DNA from 2 places in the Janibacter zhangyanbonis genome. Region 1 is predicted to be linked to the other one. Evidence: riboswitches for the same ligand, from Rfam matches in the RefSeq annotation. Region 1 holds a riboswitch; the other holds the start of a gene.

Region 1 (3,397 bases):
TTGACCTCGCCCATCCGCTTGCGCGCGGCCATCGAGCCGGAGGCGTCGACGGCGAGGAGCACGAGGTTGGCCTCGCGGCCGCGGGTGATGGCGTGGCGCAGGTCGTCGCCGGTCACCCGGGCGGGCCCGGTGCGGGCGGCCCGGCGGGCGGCGGAGGCGCGCAGGGTGGCGGTCAGGTGCACCGGCGACCCGGCGGGCTCGTGCCCGGCCGGGTGGGTGCCGACGACCCGCCCACGGGGGGTGAGTGCGGGGGAGCGGCGACCGGTCGGGCCGGCGCCGACGCCGGTGAGCTCGAGCCGGCGGGCGCGGTAGGGCTCGGTGGCCGCGGCGGTGCCGGTGGGGGTCGGCGTGGCACCCGCAGGGGGCGAAGGGGGTGACTCGGGGGCCTCCGCCGACTCGTCCGGGGAGTCGGGGGTCGGGTCGGCGGACGACTGGGGCCCGGTCGGCTGGTCGCCGGACGTCGTCGAGCTCGGGGGCGGGCCGGAGGGGTCGGCGTCGGGCGCCTCGCCCGGGCCCTCGTCGGGCTGGTCGCCGCCATCCGGCTCCTCGCCGCCGCCCGGCGGGTCGTCCTCGGGCTCCTCGTCGAGCAGTCGGTCGAGCAGGTCCTCGTCGAGCCCCGGAGCGTCGAAGGGAGCACGACGGCGCCGGTGCGGCAGGGAGAGCAGCGCAGCGGCCCGGATGTCCTCGCGGGTCACCTGCGTGCGGCCCTGCCAGGCGGCGTGCGCCGCGGCGGTCCGCGCGGTGACGATGTCGGCGCGCATGCCGTCGACGTCGAAGCCGGCGCACACCCGCGCGATGGTGCGCAGCGTGCGCTCGTCGAGCCGCACCGAGCGCACCGCCTCCCGGGCGGCGGCGAGGCGCTGGGTCAGCTCGGCCTCGGCGTCGGCGAAGCGGGCCGCGAAGCCCGCCGGGTCGAGGTCGGCCTCGAGGCGACGCCGCACGACCTCGGCCCGCACGTGCGGGTCGCGGCTCGCGGCGACGTGCACGGTCAGGCCGAAGCGGTCGAGCAGCTGCGGGCGCAGCTCGCCCTCCTCGGGGTTCATCGTGCCGACGAGGGTGATCCTGGCCGGGTGCGAGATCGAGACGCCGTCGCGCTCGACGGTGTTGCGGCCCATCGCCGCGGCGTCGAGCAGCACGTCGACGAGGTGGTCGTGGAGCAGGTTGACCTCGTCGACGTAGAGGATCCCGCGGTGGGCCTCGGCGAGCAGGCCGGGCTGGTAGGCCGCCTCGCCGTCACCGAGCGCGCGGCGCAGGTCGAGGGAGCCGACGACGCGGTCCTCGGTCGCACCGACCGGCAGCTCGACGAGCCGGGCCGGGCGGGTCGTGGCCGCGCTCTCGTGCGGGCCGTCGGGGCAGTCCTCGTCGCGGTCGGGGTCGCAGCCGAAGCGGCACTCGCTCGCGACCCGCTGCTCGGGCAGCACCGAGGCGAGGGCCCGGACGGCCGTCGACTTGGCCGTGCCCTTCTCGCCCCGGACGAGCACGCCGCCGATCTCGGGGGAGATGGCGCTCAGCAGGAGCGCCGACGTCAGCTCGTCGGCGCCCACGAGCGCGGTGAAGGGGAAGGTGGGGGTGCGGGACCCGGTGCGGCTCACAGTGGCGGCCTCCTGGCGAGTGTCCACGCTCGCCGTCCGACGACATCGGCGCGGGTTCGCGACGACGGGCACCGACCGAGTGTCTGGCTCTGGCCGTGTGGGCCGTGACAGTGGCGGGACCGCTCCGGAGTTGCACCGGATTCCTCGGTGGGGTGCCTGGGCGAGATCCTCTCACAGCGGGGCAAGGCCCTAGGGTGGGCGTCCGTGATCGAGGTCGTGGGTATCGGGGACGACGGGTGGTCCGGCCTGGACGAGGCCCGACGCGCCCTCATCGCCGGTGCCACGACCCTCCTCGGGGGCGCCCGCCACCTCGACCTGCTCGCCCTCCACGCGCCGGAGGCCCGGCTCGTGCCCTGGCCCAGCCCCCTTCGTCCGGCGCTGCGCGGACTCGTCGAGGCCCACCCCGACGCCGTCGTCCTCGCGAGCGGCGACCCGCTGCGTTCCGGCATCGCGACGACCCTCATCGACGTCGTCGGGGCCGAGCGTGTCCGCGTCCACCCTGCCGTCGGCAGCGATGCCCTCGCCCGGGCCAGACAGGGCTGGTCCGCGGAGGAGACGCTCGTCGTCACGACGGTCGGGCGCGACCTGCGCGCGCTCCTGCCCCACCTGACCGACGGTGCCCGCCTCGTCGTGCTCCTCTCCGACGGTGACGGTCCGGCCCGTCTGGCGGCCCTGCTCACCGAGTACGGCTGGGGCGCAACGACGCTCACCGCCCGCTGGCACCTCGGCGGGCCCGACGAGGGCGCCCGTTCGGCCCGCGCCGACAGTTTCGTCGAGGCCACGCCCGACCTCGTGCTCGCCTGCCTCGACGTGCGCGCCGACGACCCCACCGTGGCCGGCGCGACCGCTGGCCCGGTGCCCGGCCGCCCCGAGGACTTCATCGACCACGACGGCCAGCTGACGAAGCGCGACGTGCGCGCGAGCGGCCTGGCCCGCCTGCGCCCCACGCCCGGTGCGCACCTGTGGGACCTCGGCGCCGGCAACGGCTCCGTGGCCCTCGAGTGGTGCCTCGCCGTCGACCGCGCGACCGTCACCTGCGTCGAGCGCGACGCGACCCGCGCCCAGCGCATCCGCGACAACGCCGCCGCCCTCGGCCTCGCTGCTCGGGTCGACGTCGTCGTCGGCGACACCGCCGGCACCGACCTGACGACGCTGCCCGCACCCGACGCGGTCTTCGTCGGCGGCGGGCTCGACCCCGACCTGCTCGACCGGGCCTGGTCCTCCCTTCGCCCCGGCGGACGGCTCGTCGCGCACGCCGTGACGCTCGAGGGGGACGCGGCACTCATCGGCCTGCACGCCCGCACCGGGGGCGAGCTCACCCGCCTGTCGGTGGAGCGGGCCGTGCCGCTCGGGCGCTTCCTGTCGTGGACGCCCGCCCGCACCGTCACCCAGCTCGCCGCGATCCGCACCGACTCCGAGGACCAGACATGACCGTTCACTTCATCGGCGCCGGCCCCGGTGCCGCCGACCTGCTGACGATCCGCGCGACCCGACTGCTCGCGGCGAGCCCGGTCTGCCTCTACGCCGGCACCTACCTCGACGCCGCCGTCCTCGAGCACTGCCCCGAGGGCGCCCGGCTCGTCGACACCCAGGACCTCGACCTCGACGGGATCACCGCCGAGTGCGTCGCCGCGCACGAGCGCGGCGAGGACGTCGCCCGGCTGTGCTCCGGCGACCCGAGCGTCTACTCCGCGATCGCCGAGCAGACCCGCCGGCTCGACGCCGCCGGCGTGCCGTGGGACATCACGCCCGGCATCGCCGCCTACGCCGCGACCGCCGCCCGGCTGGGCCGCGAGCTCACCGTG
Region 2 (3,397 bases), 890 kb from region 1:
ACCCAGGGCCAGCACCATCGCGAGCAGGTTGCCGTCGCCACCGACGTACATCCGCTCCGCCGGCGAGGGGAAGGTCGCCTCCTGGCCGCAGTTGGTGATCGTCACCTGGCCCCCGGCAGAGGGTGCGTCCGCGCTGCTCCCACCACCGCAGGCGGCGAGCAGTCCGACCGCGAGGACCGCGGCGGTGGCCCGGGCAGGGCGAAGGGAGGTCATGCGTGGGCCTTCCGGTGGGCGGGTGCGGGCGCTCCTGCGCCCACGACGAGGTGGACCCGGCCGGTGGCCGGGTCGGTGAGGTGCCGTGCCTCGACGTCGAAGACCTCGCGCAGGACCTCGGGGGTGAGCACGTCGGCGGGGTGCCCGACGCCGTGCAGCCGGCCGTCGTGGAGGACGGCCACGGCGTCGAAGTGGGCGGCCGCGAGCTGCAGGTCGTGCACGGCGGCGACGACGGTGCAGCCGAGGGCCCGGACCGTCTCGAGGAGCTGGATCTGGTGGTGCACGTCGAGGTGGTTGGTCGGCTCGTCGAGGACGAGCAGGCCGGCGCCCTGGGCGATGCCGCGCGCGAGCATGGCCCGCCGCCGCTCTCCGCCGGACAGGTGCTGGCACGGGTGGTCGACCTTGTCGACGAGGTCGACGTGCTCGAGCGCCGCGAGGACGAGGGAACGCTCCCCCTTCGCGTCGAAGGCCCACGGCGGCCGGTGCGGGATCCGACCCATGGCGACCATCTCGCCGACGAGCAGGTCCTCCGGCGGGCCGTCCTCCTGCCCGACGTGGGCCAGGCGGGTCGCCCGCTGGCGCGGGGTGAGGCTCGCGAGGTCGGTGCCGTCGACGAGCACGGTCCCGGCCGCGGGCGGCCGCAGGCCGGTGAGGGCCCGCAGCAGCGTCGACTTGCCGCTGCCGTTGCGCCCGACGACCGCGAGCATCGACCCGTGCGGCACGTCGAGGTCCACGCCCGAGACGATGGTGTGCCCGCCGATCGCGGCGGCGAGGCCGTGGCAGCTCAGGTGACTCATTCGCCGCCTCCTGCATAGGTGTAGTGCCGCCTGCCGAGCAGCAGGAGGAAGACCGGCGCCCCCACGAGACCCGTGACGACGCTCAGCGGGATCTCCTGCGGGGCCACGATGGTGCGGGCCGCGACGTCGACCCACAGCATGAAGAGCGCTCCCCCGACCGCGGCGACGGGCAGGACGACGCGGTGGCGGGCGCCGACGAGGATCCGGGCGAGGTGCGGGACGACGAGGCCGACGAAGCCGATGCCTCCGGAGACCGCGACGAGCACGCCGACGAGGACCGACACGAGGACGAAGAGGGCGATCCGCAGCCCCCGCACCGGCACACCGAGCGCCGACGCCACCTCGGCGCCGGCGGCGAGCGCGTCGAGCCAGGAGTGCAGCGCGACGAGCAGGACGGTGGCCAGTACGACGACGAGCACCGACGGCAGGATCTGCTCCCACACCGAGCCCGACAGGCTGCCGAGAAGCCAGAAGAGCACCGACTGGGTCGCCCGCGGGTCGGCGCTGAAGAAGACGAGGAAGCTCGAGATGGACGAGAAGGCGGCGGACATCACGACGCCCGTCAGCACGAGGCGAAGGGGGGTGATCCCGCCCTGCGCCATCGAGATCCCGAAGACGAGCGCCGTCGCGAGCAGGGCACCACCGAGGGCTCCCGCCGACAGCGCCCACACGCCCAGGCCGCTGAGGACCCCGAGCACGATGACGAGGGTGGCGCCGACCCCGGCGCCCGACGAGACCCCGAGCAGATAGGGGTCGGCGAGCGGGTTGCGCACGAGTGTCTGCATGCACGCCCCGGCGATCGACAGCCCCGCCCCGACGACGACGGCCATGACGACCCGCGGCGCGCGCAGCTCCCACACGATGGTGTCGTAGGTCGGGTCGCTCCCCCGGCCGCCGGCGAGGCGTGCGCGCAGCACGTCGACGACGCCCGAGACGCTGAGCGGCTCCGAACCGAAGGCGAGCGAGACGACCGCGCTCACCACCGTCGCCACGACGAGCGTGACGAGCAGCGGGACGGTGGGGACGCGTCGTCCACCGGGACGGTCGTGGGACACCGAGGTCTCCAGGTGCATCGGGGGCCTGATCGCGAGGCCCGGTCGGATGAGGCGAGTCAGCAGGTCTTCGGACTCGGGGTCGTCCCGACGGGGTGCCTTCCCGGGCTGGTTGCCCAGTGGCGTCGTACCCCGCCAGTCACCCTCACCGCTGCGCGACAGTCCCGGACTCGCACCGGGTTCCCTCTGCACTGGTGTGCGTCTGACTCGCCACCGAGCCTACGACACCGGCGGCCGCGACCCCCTTCGCCCTCCCTCCGGCACACCCGGCCCCCACCACCACCGCATCTCCCTATGGTCGTGGCATGAGCGAGGACACGAGGACCCAGCGCGAGCGGATGCTCGCCGGAGACCCCTACGACGCGAGCGACCCGGAGCTCGCGGCGGCGAGCGCTCGGGCCCGCGACCTGCAGGACCGCTACCACCGGGCCACCCTCGACGCCGACGGCGAGGACCCACGGGCCCTGCTCGCCGAGCTCGTCGGCGAGCTCGGCGAGGACGTCGAGATCCGCCCGCCCCTCTACCTCGACTACGGCGCCCACCTGAGCATCGGGGCGCGCACCTTCGTCAACTACGGGCTCACCGCGCTCGACGTCACGCCGATCCGCATCGGCGAGGACTGCCAGATCGGACCGCAGGTGCAGCTGCTCACCGCCACCCACCCGCTCGAGCCCGGCCCACGACGGGACAAGGTCGAGGCGGGCGAGCCCATCACCATCGGCGACAACGTCTGGCTCGGCGGCGGCGTCATCGTCTGCCCGGGCGTGACGATCGGCGACGACTCGGTCATCGGGGCGGGCGCGGTCGTCACCCGCGACATCCCCGCGGGGGTCGTGGCCGTCGGCAACCCGGCCCGGGTGGTCCGCGAGCTGTGACCCCCTTCGCCTCCTAGACTCAGGACACACCGACTCGGGGCACACCGCACGGACAGAGGGGACACCATGCGCGGACGCAGGACCTGGGGTGCGCTCGTCGCGCTGACGCTCGTCGCGAGCGGGTGCTCGCTCCTCGAGGGGGACGACGGGGCCAGCACGAGCACGTCGTCGTCGACCTCTCAGGCGCCGACGTCGAAGCCCGCGAGGTCGAGCATCGAGACCTTCGACCCGCCGCGCACGGGGCGCGACTGGGTCGTCCTCGTCGACGACCCGGGCGAGACCCAGCGCGTCGCCGACGAGCTCGAGGCCGACGGCCTGCCCCTCACCTCGGTCAACACCGCCGTGGGCATGGTGACCCTGCGGACCGACGACACCGACGTGGCCGAGCGGGCGAAGGGGGTCGACGGCGTCACCGATGCCGTCACCGACCGCGCCGCCTCCTGGTCGCCGGAGCCCCCGG

What was found. A riboswitch is a leader RNA that binds a small molecule or an ion and turns the genes downstream of it on or off. The one in region 1 is predicted to bind cobalamin.
Region 2: another riboswitch for cobalamin. It lies ahead of ACQBJO_RS01490 (FecCD family ABC transporter permease); the one in region 1 lies ahead of ACQBJO_RS05920 (VWA domain-containing protein).

Annotation. Positions count from the first base shown of each region.
Region 1 is NZ_CP191481.1:1,193,799-1,197,195, forward strand. Features, by position in the region: gene ACQBJO_RS05920 (VWA domain-containing protein) at 1-1,619, opposite strand, end outside; cobalamin riboswitch at 1,610-1,738, opposite strand; gene cbiE (precorrin-6y C5,15-methyltransferase (decarboxylating) subunit CbiE) at 1,797-3,023, shown strand; gene cobM (precorrin-4 C(11)-methyltransferase) at 3,020-3,397, shown strand, end outside.
Region 2 is NZ_CP191481.1:302,230-305,626, reverse strand. Features, by position in the region: gene ACQBJO_RS01500 (ABC transporter substrate-binding protein) at 1-213, opposite strand, end outside; gene ACQBJO_RS01495 (ABC transporter ATP-binding protein) at 210-1,010, opposite strand; gene ACQBJO_RS01490 (FecCD family ABC transporter permease) at 1,007-2,065, opposite strand; cobalamin riboswitch at 2,107-2,284, opposite strand; gene ACQBJO_RS01485 (sugar O-acetyltransferase) at 2,368-2,937, shown strand; gene ACQBJO_RS01480 (S8 family serine peptidase) at 3,004-3,397, shown strand, end outside.